One region of the Zunongwangia sp. L-65 genome, then DNA from elsewhere that is predicted to be linked to it. Evidence: riboswitches for the same ligand, from Rfam matches in the RefSeq annotation. Region 1 holds a riboswitch; the other holds the start of a gene.

Region 1 (6,493 bases):
CTAAAGTAACTTAATATGCTTACCACTGCTCCCGTTAAACTGGCAAACATTAAACCCACAATCAAAATGGCCATAGTATCCCGTAATCGTACAGAAGCTAAAACAACAGCAAAAAGCACCATTAAACTCCCTAAACTAGAGGCGATCACTAAAGTCCATTTAGAGAGAGCCAAAGCAACAAAGCTTCCTCCAATTAAAGTGGCTCCCATAATTACGATGGCAACTCCTAAACTTGCTCCACTGCTTAAACCTAAAACATAAGGCCCCGCAAGAGGATTTCTAAACATGGTTTGCATTAACAATCCGCTAATGGCGAGTCCGGAGCCGGCGATTATTGCTGTAAATGCCTTAGGAAGTCGATAATCTAAAATGATATAGCGGTAGGTTTCTTTAGAAACTTCAGCATTCATAAAAGAGGAAAAGATATCGTTGAAAGGGATATTTACCGATCCCAGACTGATATTAAGCAGTGTTAGGGCAATCAGCATAAGACTCAAAATCGCCAATATCGAGACATGTTTTCCTGCTTGTTGCATTAATCGTTTAAGGCTTTGTAAAATGTAGGTTGATAATTTTCCAAAAGCTGTGGATGGAATATAGAAATGAGATCTTTAAGAATAAGATCCGGACGGTTGGGACCCAATTCGTAAAAAATCACGCCACCGGTTTCCCCTTTGCTCATACTTACCGAAAATACTTTTTTATCCTGAACTGCTTTAAACTGTGAATAATGTTGCGATTGCTCCAGCATTCCGCTATACGATGTAAACTGCCCCGCACTTATCCAAAAATCAGCATCTTGTGCTTTATCCAAAACCGACTCAAACGATAGGGAAAGACTACCCGAGCCTTTGGTGTCTGCCCAAAGATATTCCGCATTAGCATCTTTTATCATTTGTGCCTGCCAACTATTACCATAAGGAAGATACCATTGATCTTTGTACATAGCACCGCTAAGCACTTTAGGTTTATTTTCAGCAGTTTCGGCCAGTTTTTTAGCCGATTGATAATTAGATTCAATACGTTGAAAAATCGAATCTGCTGCTTTAGATTTGTCGTAAAGCGCCCCAAAAAATTTAATCCATTCAGCCTTTCCCAATGCCGAGGATTCTGTCCATTCTCCATTGTAAACAACAGGGATTCCTGTTTTTTGAATGGTGCTAAAACTTTTATTATCAGCGTTAATAGCAAATCCTATTACAACATCTGGTTGAAGATCGATTAAAACTTCGGTATTTAAGCTTTCGTTTTTACCAACCTCTTTTATGGCTCCGGAATCGATTAAATTTCTTGTTTGTTCTGAAGAAATATAATCCAGTCCCGGGAAACCTTTTAAGGTACTGGTTTCGTTTAAAGCTTCCAAAGCCGGAATATGGGTAGTAGAAGTCACCACCATTTTTTGAACCGGAATCGTCACTTTTTGATCATAAGTTACATTTTTAGGAATTTTTGCCTCCTTTTTAGCCAGCAGATATTTAAAAGACTTTTCAGCTTCCGGCCATGGAGAATTTACTTCGATGATGCTGTAATCCTTAAATTCAGTTATAGAAAAACCATTAGCATATTCGATAGCAATTTCCTTTCCTTCTGGATTTTCAGCTAAAGTTTTTGACTTTTCCGCTTCTTTGCAGGCAAGACTTAAAAGGAAAATAAAAAGAATTCCGATTTTTTTCACAAGAATATAATTTGACTTCAAAAGTAATATTATTTAGAAATTAAGTCGCTTTCCTACAAGAAATGATTATTTTCGCATCGAAATTTTGGTTCGCTAATACCGATTAAAAGGGAATCAGGAAAAGTTAGAAGCGCTAAATTAGAACTACGAAGTATAAGTAGGTAATTGAAATCTTTTAATTAATAAAACCTGAGCTGTTCCCGCAACTGTAAGCTTTGTTCCTATTGGAATGCTTGTAAAAAACTTCAAATACCACTGTCTGCAATAAGATGGGAAGGTAATTTACAGGACGCTAGCCAGGAGACCTGCCAGAAATAATAAAAACACGGATTGACTTTCGGGATAAAAGTCGCTGGCACATGAAGAAAAAACTACTTTTTATACTAGTAGCCTTAGGGCTTTTTGGATCTAAGCTATTTTCACAATCGGGTGAAATTACGGTTTTAGATACCGTTATGCTAAGTGACGAAAAACTGGTCAAATTCTCGACAGGACAACACGTAGCTCGACTTTCGGATTCTCTGCTACGCTTTAATAATCCTTTGCTTACCGAAGTTTTAAATTTTAATACCCCTATTTATTTTAAGGAAAATGGACTTGGAATGGTTTCCTCACCATCATTTAGAGGGACTTCAGCTTCACAAACCGCGGTCATTTGGAACGGGATTAACATCAATTCCCAGTTTAACGGTCAAATTGATTTTAATACGGTAAATAGTGGTGCCTACGATCAAATTGCGGTTCGCGGTGGCGGCGGAAGCGTGGTTTATGGGACCGGTGCCATTGGGGGAAGCATTCATCTTAATAATACTCTATCATTCAAAAAACAACAGGATCATCGTCTTTTGCTGCGCTACGGTAGTTTTAATACACTGGATGCGCGTTACAATTTTAAAACTGCACGAAAAAAATGGAGCCTAAATCTGGCAGTTTCAAGAAATAGTAGTGATAATGATTACGATTATCCCAATGATCGTGGCAAAAATTTAAATGGAACATTTTATAATAATTCAGCTAATATTGCGCTAGGTTACCGCTTTAATGCTCAAAACACGATTAAGCTTATAAGTGAATTATACGATGGCGAGCGTCTTTTTTCTTTAATTCGACCTTCAGAAAACCGTACAAAATATATTGATCGTTCTTATCGCAATTTGTTAGAATGGAATAGCGAATTTTCCAATTTTATCCAAATAACCAGATTTGCATTTATACAGGAAGAATATCAATATTACGGAAATATCGAAAGTGATAATTTTACCTTCGGAAAGGCCCATAGTTACATAGGGAAATACGATTTGGCCTATGAAGCTTCAAAGGATATCCTGCTAAACGCGGTGATCCAAAATACGTATACGAAAGGTGAGGGGAGTAGCATTGCTGAAAATGATCGAAATATATTTTCGGCAGCAATTTTAATGAAACATGCGCTTACTGATAAATTTCAATATGAAATGGGTTTGCGTAAAGAAGCTACCGATAACTATGATAGTCCGCTTCTATATTCTTTAGGCGCTAATTATGAATTTAGTGATTTTTATAGTTTACAATTTAATGCTTCCAGAAATTTTAGGATTCCCACCTATAATGATTTGTACTGGGCCTCTTCGGGGAATCCAGAATTAAAACCGGAAACTTCAGACCAGGCAGAAATAGGCAATATTTTTAATATCGCAACTTTTGAGTTGGGGCTGACATTTTTTTACAATCAGATAGAAAATATGATTCGCTGGGTACCGGGAGCAGATGGTGTTTGGCGACCAGGTAATGAAGATAAAGTGAAGATCTACGGCATAGAGTCGTACATCAGCTGGCAAAAAAAGCTGGTTAAAGATCAAATTTTAAGTGCCAGTGTTAATTATGCCTATAACGTTTCAGAAAACGATAATAGTAACCGACAATTGATTTATGTGCCATTCCATAAACTGAACGGAAATATTACGTATCAAATAAGTCGGTTTACACCATCTATTCAATTTTTATATAACGGGAAGGTTTTTACCAGAACCGATCATAGTGATCAACTTGATGGATATTTTTTAACCAACCTGGGACTTTCTTATGCTATGGATAAGCAAAGGAACTGGCAGTTAGGCGGAAAAGTAAATAACCTGTTTAATAAGGAGTACCAAAATGTAGAAAACCGGTGGATGCCGGGAGTTAATTTTAATATATATCTGAATTTTAAATTTTAATAGTCAACCCATGAAAATGAACAAATTTTTATTTTTAGGAGCGATTTCAGCTTCTTTATTTTTTAGCTCGTGTAGCAGTGATGATGATAATATTATAGACAATGGAAATGAGGTAGAAACTCCTGAATCCTTTCCATATAAAGAAGGCGTAATTATCTTAAATGAAGGATCACAGGCAGCAGGAACTGTATCTTTTTTAGATTGGGATTTTACAGCTGTAGAAAATGATATTTTTGAAACCGTAAACGAAGAAATGGACTTGGGTAATTATGTTCAATCCATATTTTTTGATGGGGATACGGCTTATATAATTTCTAACGGGTCCAATCTGATTACTGCTGTAGATCGCTATACATTTGAATACAAAGGAATTGTTGATAGCGGTCTAACAGTACCTATGTTTGGTGTCGCTTATAATGGTAAAGCTTATGTGGCCAATCGTAATTTGACTTGGGGAGATGGATATACTACAGATGATTTTTTAACTGTTATTGATTTGGAAACTCTGGAAGTAGAAAAAACTATACAAGCTGGTAAAGTCTTAGGACAAGTATTCGAAAAAGATGGTTTAATTTATGTTGAAAACGCGGCGTTTGGATTAGGGAACAGTATTCTAGTATTTAATCCTGAAACAAATGCATTTGAAGATACATATGAGCTTTTTGTAAATGATGAAGATGAAACCGAAGGTTTAACTTCTATAGAAATCATTGATAACGTAATCTATGCATTGTCGAATCAGAATCTTTATACTTTAAATTTGAGTACTGGGGAAGAATTAACTAAAACAGATCTAAGTAATATTGGATCCACTAATAATCTTGATATTGAAGATGGAATAATTTATTTTACTTCTGGAACTTCTGTTTATACTATTACTGAAGGTGATCTAGAATCGCCAGAATCCCCATTATTCTCATATGAAAGCACTTCAGCTTACGGAAAAATGTACGGATTCAAAGTAGACGATGGTTATATCTATACATCAGATGGTGGAGATTTTGCCTCTGCCGGAACTGTAGAAATTTATACGACCACCGGAGAATTCGTGAAAGAATTTAATGTAGGTGTTGGACCAAACAGCTTCTATTTTAATAAGTAACCTTTTTTGTACCCAATATTTAGAAAACTTTAATATCCTATATAAAATTAGAAGAAATAGTTTTCGTTTTAAAATAGTATCTATAATTAGCGAAAGCTGAGAAGATACTATCACCTATGAAAAAGCCCCGGATTTCCGGGGCTTTTAATTTTTAAAAAAGAAGGTATTTTTAATTTCCTAAGTTTAAGCTAGGTAATTCATCGATATACATTCTTTTGTAATTTGGTTTTAAAGATGCGCTCTCTGCAAACTCCTGGTAATTAAATTCTTTTTGAATTGTCCTGGTTTGTATTTTAGAAGTTTTTCCTGTTATGGCATTGATCGCCGCAGCCAGCATAGGCTCAGAAGGATCTCCTAAAACACCATAGTTAGAAAGTGATTCTTCTATTTCTACATCTGGCTCAATTCCGTCGTAAGGCACAACAATATCATTTGCATTTACAGATTCATATACCAAAGGTTGTATCGCATATTTGTGATCAGGATTTGCATTTGTTCTACCAAAGTTGGGGCTATCGTAAAGTGTTACTGAAGCCTGCGATTTACCGGTAGTTGTATTACCTATTAAATACACATCAATATAAGGTTTTAATCCATTTATAACCAATTCACTGGCCGATGCCGTACTGGAAGTACCTATAACATATAAGCTGGAAAGATTTAATTTATTTATATCTGTTCCACCTTGAATTTTATCTACAAAGTAATTAAACAACTCATCTGGTTCATTGGCCAGAAAGTAATTCTGATAATCTTCATTCCATTGCTTTTTGGCAAAGATTTCTCCGGTATAAGAACCAGTGATCATACTCGCCATAGCGGTAGCAGAAGAAACACGACCTCCACCATTATACCTTAAATCTAATATAAGTTCATCGATATTTTCAGCAGCAAAATAGGCAAAAGCGTCATTTAGTTGAATATCAAAATCGGCTACAAAACTATTATACATTAGATAACCTATTTTTAAACTTTCTACTTCAAGAACATCCTGTATAAGTACAGGGTTCTCTGTAATTTCACTGTTTGCTATGGTAACCTCTTCACCAGTATTCGTAACGGTATTATCATTAATTTCAGCTAAAGAAAAAGTAACTGATGGACTGGCTAGCAGGGAAGCATAATTACTAACAGTTAATGTTTCGCCATTGATTTCGGTAAAAAGATCCCCTCTTTTTATTGCGGTTCCCTCTGCATTACTTCCGGGAATGATATATCTTACGATTCCAAATATATCATTAGAATTAGAGAAGCGATATAACCTGTAATCCACACCAGTGGTCTGCGAAATACCGCTAAAGCTATTTTCTAGAGCAATATAATCATCAGTAATAAAACTAAAGCGATCCTGAGAGGCTACCAGACCTTGATAAAATAAATTTGCCGGCGTATCCCAATCTGCCAGATATGCATAATAATCTTGTTCAGTATCAAAATAATCATCAGCCAATTCTGGGATATCCGACTTGTAAAGATAGATTTCGTCCATCCCACGATAAATGAAGTCTTCAATTTCCACAT
Region 2 (6,493 bases), on a different contig from region 1:
CCAATTCAGATAAAGGACAGCATATTCATTTTATCGTGGATAACAATCCTTATTCGGCGCACTACGAACCCAACTTTTCTAAAGACTTTTCTGAAGGTACACACCATATTGTTGCTTTCTTAAGTAGATCCTATCATGAATCGGTTAAAAACGCAAATTCTTTTGTCGCAAAAACCATTGAAGTAGGGAATTCACCTCAACGACAGTCCAATGTAGATCTCAATAAACCCACCTTAATTTATAGTAGACCAAAAGGAGAATATACCGGTAAAGATACCGAAAATCTAATGTTGGATTTTTTCCTGTTAAATACCGAGCTTTCAGAAAACGGCAACTATGTTAAAGCCACGATTAACGGCGAAAGTTTTGAGATTACGAAATGGCAACCATACATTATTAAAGGGCTACCTAAAGGCGAAGTAAAGATCAGGCTACAACTTTTAGATGCAGATGGCAAGCCAATCGAAGGCGATTATAATGATGTAACACGTAATGTTAGCCTTAAATAAAGAAAAAATCAATAACACAAGCCGGTAAAGTTTCATAATGGTTGGTTTTACAATTAATCACTTTTTACCTCCATCTTTACCGGTTATTTTTTAATGATGAAAAGGGGATTTTCAATCCCCTTTTTTATATATAACCGAATTTATATTCAATAAAATACCGTAGTACGCTTATTCATGGCATCTAATTTTGGACATTGAGTGAATTTTCAAGGAAAATTTGTATCGAATCACCAAAAATAGAAGCTTCGATACAACATCTCTTGCAAAGATTTCAATCAACCTCCGGTAATTATTTCTTGATGCCACTAAAACTTATCCTCTACTTCGGCGACTTCTAACATAAAGTCATGAAGCTCATAGTTTTTTACAAATGGCTTTAGTTGATCGCTGCCCGGGCCATAAGCGGCCAATTCTACGTAATCCCCAGAATGATCCATACTTATCCAGCCTATAGAGGTATATTTCTTCTGCATTTCAGAAAGAGGCCCATAAGGTAAGTTCCCGGTGTTATATAAACCTCCATTATTCTTTTGATAATAATTGAGAAGCACTTTTGCTTCTTCTTCGGTTATGGTTTGATCGCCATTAACACTCGCAACCATTTCCCTTATCGATGAAAATGAATTTGCTTTCTTTTTAATTTCCTCAAGCAACCAGGCATTGGTATGGGTAAAATGCTGTAAGTTGCTAAAGTTTTGATCCACATACTTCCCTTTAATTAAACCGGGATTAGCGTTTCCGTGATCTGTAGTAATAATAACCAGCGTCTCCCTGTCTTTTTCTGCAAAATCCATAACCTCTTTGATCGCTTCATCAAAAGCGATCTGATCGTATAACAATGCCGCTGCATCATTAGCATGTGCTGCCCAATCTACCTTTCCTCCTTCTATTTGTAATACAAACCCCTCATCATTGCTTTTAGATAAGTGTTGCACGGCTTGTTTGGCCATTTCAGCTAAAGACGGGGTATTTTCTTTTAAGTTAGAATCATGAGCACGATCTATCGCGTACGGTAAAGCCTCATCTGAAAAAACGCCCAGGATTTTATTTGATCCTTCATAATCCAAAAGTTCCTTCCTCGTTTTAAAAACCTGGTAGTTTTTATTTTCAAATTCGCTGTAAAGATCACGGCCATCCTCCCGCTTATCGGCCGCAAAATTTTCGTTACCACCGCCCATCATAACATCAAATTCAATTTCAAGATAATCTTCAGCAATTTTATTCTGGTCTCCACGATTCTTTTGCATCACACAAAAACCGGCGGGAGTAGCATGGGTAATAGGAACGCTGGTCACACAACCTACTTTTTTACCAGATTTCTTAAACTTTTGTAGAATAGGAAGATGCTTTTCCCCGTTTGCTGAAACATTTAAAGAACCATTGGGAACTCGTTTTCCACCGCCCCAGGAAGAGCTGGCAGCAGCAGAATCAGTAACCATTGAATCTGCAGAAGCGGTGTCCATAAGGGCACGACTAATTTTTCCTTCACGGTATAAATCCAACCAATGACTTCCCGTACCATTCTTTACCTGTAAAAGCCGATCTGCCATATTTAGAGTACCACTGCTCATCCCATCGCTTACCATAAATATGATATTCTTCGCCTTTTTTGGTGTAAAATCACTTTTGTTGTTCAGCCAGACACTTGGATGAAAATCGCTTACCAATCCCCCAAAAGCAAAAAGACTACTATTTTTAAAAAATTCTCTTCTTTTCATTTAACGCATATTAGTTGCGTTAAAAATAAGATGTTTTTTAGAAATCCATATTATATAGATGTTAACTTTTCTTTTTTATTCTGTGACTAACTTTAGTTGGCGTTTAATGACAATTCTCCACCTGCAGTAATGAGGTCGTTTATGACATCTACTCCCCTGCTTTTATATAAAGGAGGTATAAACCGGATTAAGAAAACACCTAATATGTTTTATACCTTCTTAAGTTAGAGTTTAAAATTCATTCAGCGCTGTTGAATTGAACCTTATTCCAACATAGATAAATCTGCTGCTCCTTTTATTTCCGTGGAAATTTCTCCAAGCCAGCCTGCATTTCCCTGAGCTCCGGTATATACTTTAACAAAATCTATTCCTTGTAACTTCACAAGATTCATCTGCTCATCTACTGCCCAGTCAATATCCATGGCATTTCCTCCATAACTGGCATAATCTGCATCATAATTATCCACATACCCCCATTCCAAAGCATCAATACTGGCAAATCCATCTAAATTAATCTTAGGAAATACTCTGGTGCCCTGAAAGCTCATTTTGTTTCTTTCTTCTATGAATAATGGATAGTAGTTTTGAGTATGATATGCATTAATCATTACACTATCCTGTACGGCTTTACTATCTACCCAGGGTACATTGGCATATTCTCCCGGATTCGAGTAGGTAATTCCGTAACTAAATAGCGTTCCCTCTTTATAGTGAGCACTTCCGGCAAGTTCGTACCACTCATCATCAGCTAATCCATTTCCATTCGCGTCGAAAGACACCTTTACGATACCAGGCTCAGATAGACCTTTCATTGCATTTCCATAGATAATGAAATCCTTATTTTCTTCACGATTTATAATTGTATGATCAAAACTGAAAATAATATAACCACCCCAGGCTCCTAAAGAAAGTGTAGCTGTTTTATCCCCTATTAAATCTATAGCATCTTCCATAGATCCATAAGTAGAGTTTATATACTGCCCCGGCGCCGGTTTATATGCAATTATCTTTGAAATAAATTCACTGCTATTCTCCGTTACCGGTCGATAATAAAGATCATAAGGATCATTGACCTTCAACCTGTAAGTTCTATGAATAGAATCAGAAATAGTGGATACCACCAGGTCGAGGATAAAATTACCGGCTTCCGTCGGGACAAAATTAAGACGTGAATCCCCAGAAAGATGCTGTCCCTCTAACCTCCAGTTAAAACGGGCTTCTTCCGGAAGATTTAGAATTTCAGGTTGGATAGTTAAAGTATCGCTACCAAGAAGTAATTCGTATTCTTTTTGATAGGATGAACTAGCAAATCCCATTGGAATACTAATCTCGTCATCATCATTATTACATGAGCTGAATAAAAAAAGTCCGCTAATAAGGATTAACAGTGAAAATGATAATTTTTGATGCATTTGTTTGTATTAAGATTAATAATTAAGTATCAACTTATTTACAAAACAAAACACAGGGGTCTAAGGTTAGAATAGAAATCTACCCAAAGCAATAACTCCCGAAAGCTTTGTTTTTAAAACTTTCGGCAGGTCTTCTGACTCATTCCTCTTTCTAATCCTTCCCATCACTAATGACAGTGGAATACAACTAATAATTTAGAAAGATTTTCCGGCATTTTATCCGGAAAGAATTTACAGCAGCGGGAACTGTTCAGGGTTTACACCTGATTCCCTTTTAATACCATCCCAAGGAACAGTAACCGAAAATCGAGACAATGTTAACTTAAAAATTAGGATAACGTGCTATACTATGTATAAAAATTTTAGCTTTTTTGATTGTTATTGAGTGTATATGATGCGCAAAAACTATCTCAGCTTAAGCTCAAGAAGTAATTTAATCGATATTTTTTTGAGACCTAACGATCCTATCGCGATGATTAGTAAATGGGAACTTTTTATATGGATCATCGATTAAAAGCAGTAAATCAATGATTTATATAAGCATTCGCCTATTAATTCTTCATTCTGGTAGTTCAGGGCTTATTGCAAATCTTTAAAGCTTGGTCTTATAAAAATGAATTTATGTCTTTAAGTTTTTCAAAACTTCCGATAATACTTCAATATATTTTCTATTGTGCAATGATAGTATACCTCGAAAGAATGACAAGTATTCAGTTAAATAATTCCATAATATTATTTTTTTTAGACACTAGCGTAATTAAGGCTGTTAAATTCTAATAAAATACCAAATTAACTTCATTATAATGATTTTTATGTTAAAATAACAATCAACAACACTACAACGTTGTAGTTTTTGTTGTCCGTCGATTCACAGCTGTTGTTCGTCGATAATAATTTTTGAGATTTATAAGTATCAATAATTTCATTTTTGTAATAAAACGTTTTAGTAACATTTTATTATTTCCTTTTTTTCAAATTCTTAACCCAATTATGAAATTTTTAATCCAGATTTTTATGAGCAAACGACTATTTAGAGGGACGCTTATAGCGGTACTATTTTTATGTGCCCAGGTTTCCCTAGCCCAAGAAATTTCGATCTCAGGTACAGTAACCGATAATGCCGGTCCTGTCCCTGGAGCGAATGTAATTGTAAAAGGTACCACCAACGGTACACAAACCGATTTTGATGGTAATTTCTCTTTAAAAGAGGTGTCTTCAAATGCTGTCTTAGTAGTAAGCTTTTTAGGTTATGCCACGAAAGAAATTCCGGTTGATGGCCGTGAAGAAATCAATATTGTTCTGGAAACCGATCAGGAATCGCTAGACGAAGTAGTAGTAGTGGGATATGGTACCCAACGAAAATCAGATCTAACAGGTGCTGTATCTACTGTTAGCAGTAAGTCTATTCAGGAAATGCCGGTAACGAACCCTGAACAGGCACTTGCAGGGAAAGCAGCCGGAGTAAACATCAGTACAAATTCCGGTCGCCCAGGTGGAAACACCAATGTTAGAATTCGTGGTAATAATTCCATAAATGGAGATAACGGTCCATTATACGTTGTAGACGGTGTTATAGGAGCTGGTCCTATTAACTACCTCAATCCTAATGATATTGAATCCATCGATGTTCTAAAAGATGCTTCGGCTACCGCAATATACGGAGCCCGGGGAGCCAATGGGGTAATCGTAGTGACCACAAAAAGGGGAAGTTCTGGTGAAGGACGACTAAACTATAGCAGCTTTGTTACTATAGGTTCACTTGCTAATCGTGTGGATGTACTAAACGCCAGGGAATTTCTACAGGTAGAAATGAATTCCTATCAAAATGCTGAAAAATATGATCCGGAGGGATGGGCCGCAGGTCGCTACGAAAATCCCATGAATTATAGAACTGATGATGCAGCCCGTCTTTTCGATGAGAATGGGAATCCTTTATACGATACCGACTGGCAAGATGAAGCCATGAGGACAACCGTTAGCACAAATCATAATCTTTCTTTCACCAAAGGAGATAAAGATAATTCGTACGGAATCTTCCTTAATTATGCGAATCAGGAAGGCTTGTTATTAAACTCTTATTTAAAGCGCTACTCTGGGCGATTTGTAACCGATAACAAAATAAATGACTGGTTAAGTGTTAGCGGAGGTATGACCTTTAACCACGTAGAAGAAAACCGAGTGGACGGAGGTGTTGGAGGATTAACCCCATTGCGTATGATCGTGGAAACCCTTCCAATTGTTCCCGTTCAGTACGAGGATGGTTCTTATGGCACTAATGCAGATTATCCAAACATGGAAGGAGGGGAAAATCCTGTAAATTTATTACGAAACAGAGAAAATATCTTTAAAACACAAACCTTCCTTGGAAATGTAGAAGCGCGAATATCATTTACTGATGATTTACAATTACGTAGCAATATAGGAGCAAACATTATAAATACCCAGGAAAGCTTTTACAGCGGCCGTAATCTAAGACAGTTAAGTGCCGATTTTGACGGGGAAGCTTCCATAAGAAATACACGTAGTAATTACTGGCAGTTTGAAAATTACCTAAACTATGAGAAACAATTTAACGAAGATCATAGGTTAACAGCACTTGCGGGTATTGGTTGGCAACAATATGATTATGCTACCTCCTATGCCGGTGCCAGAGGTTTTTCTGACGATTTTTATAAATATAATAATCTTTCAGTAGGCGCAAATCCGTTAACCCCTCAGTCTGAAGTTTACAAATGGGCAATGAATTCTTATTTCGGAAGGGTAAATTATAGCCTGATGAATAAATACCTATTTACAGTTACAGGACGATTGGATGGTTCCTCTAAATTTGGTAGTGATAATAAAAGAGCTTTTT

What was found. A riboswitch is a leader RNA that binds a small molecule or an ion and turns the genes downstream of it on or off. The one in region 1 is predicted to bind cobalamin.
Region 2: linked by a shared signal. The riboswitch ahead of AC13DP_RS16755 (hypothetical protein) and the one ahead of AC13DP_RS12515 (TonB-dependent receptor plug domain-containing protein) in region 1 are both predicted to bind cobalamin.

Annotation. Positions count from the first base shown of each region.
Region 1 is NZ_JBSXOK010000064.1:212,193-218,685, forward strand. It holds gene AC13DP_RS12505 (iron ABC transporter permease) at 1-536, opposite strand, end outside; gene AC13DP_RS12510 (ABC transporter substrate-binding protein) at 536-1,675, opposite strand; cobalamin riboswitch at 1,745-2,002, shown strand; gene AC13DP_RS12515 (TonB-dependent receptor plug domain-containing protein) at 2,035-3,870, shown strand; gene AC13DP_RS12520 (YncE family protein) at 3,881-4,972, shown strand; gene AC13DP_RS12525 (S41 family peptidase) at 5,142-6,493, opposite strand, start outside.
Region 2 is NZ_JBSXOK010000075.1:35,525-42,017, reverse strand. It holds gene AC13DP_RS16765 (hypothetical protein) at 1-509, shown strand, start outside; gene AC13DP_RS16760 (alkaline phosphatase) at 815-2,227, opposite strand; gene AC13DP_RS16755 (hypothetical protein) at 2,491-3,639, opposite strand; cobalamin riboswitch at 3,747-3,958, opposite strand; gene AC13DP_RS16750 (SusC/RagA family TonB-linked outer membrane protein) at 4,654-6,493, shown strand, end outside.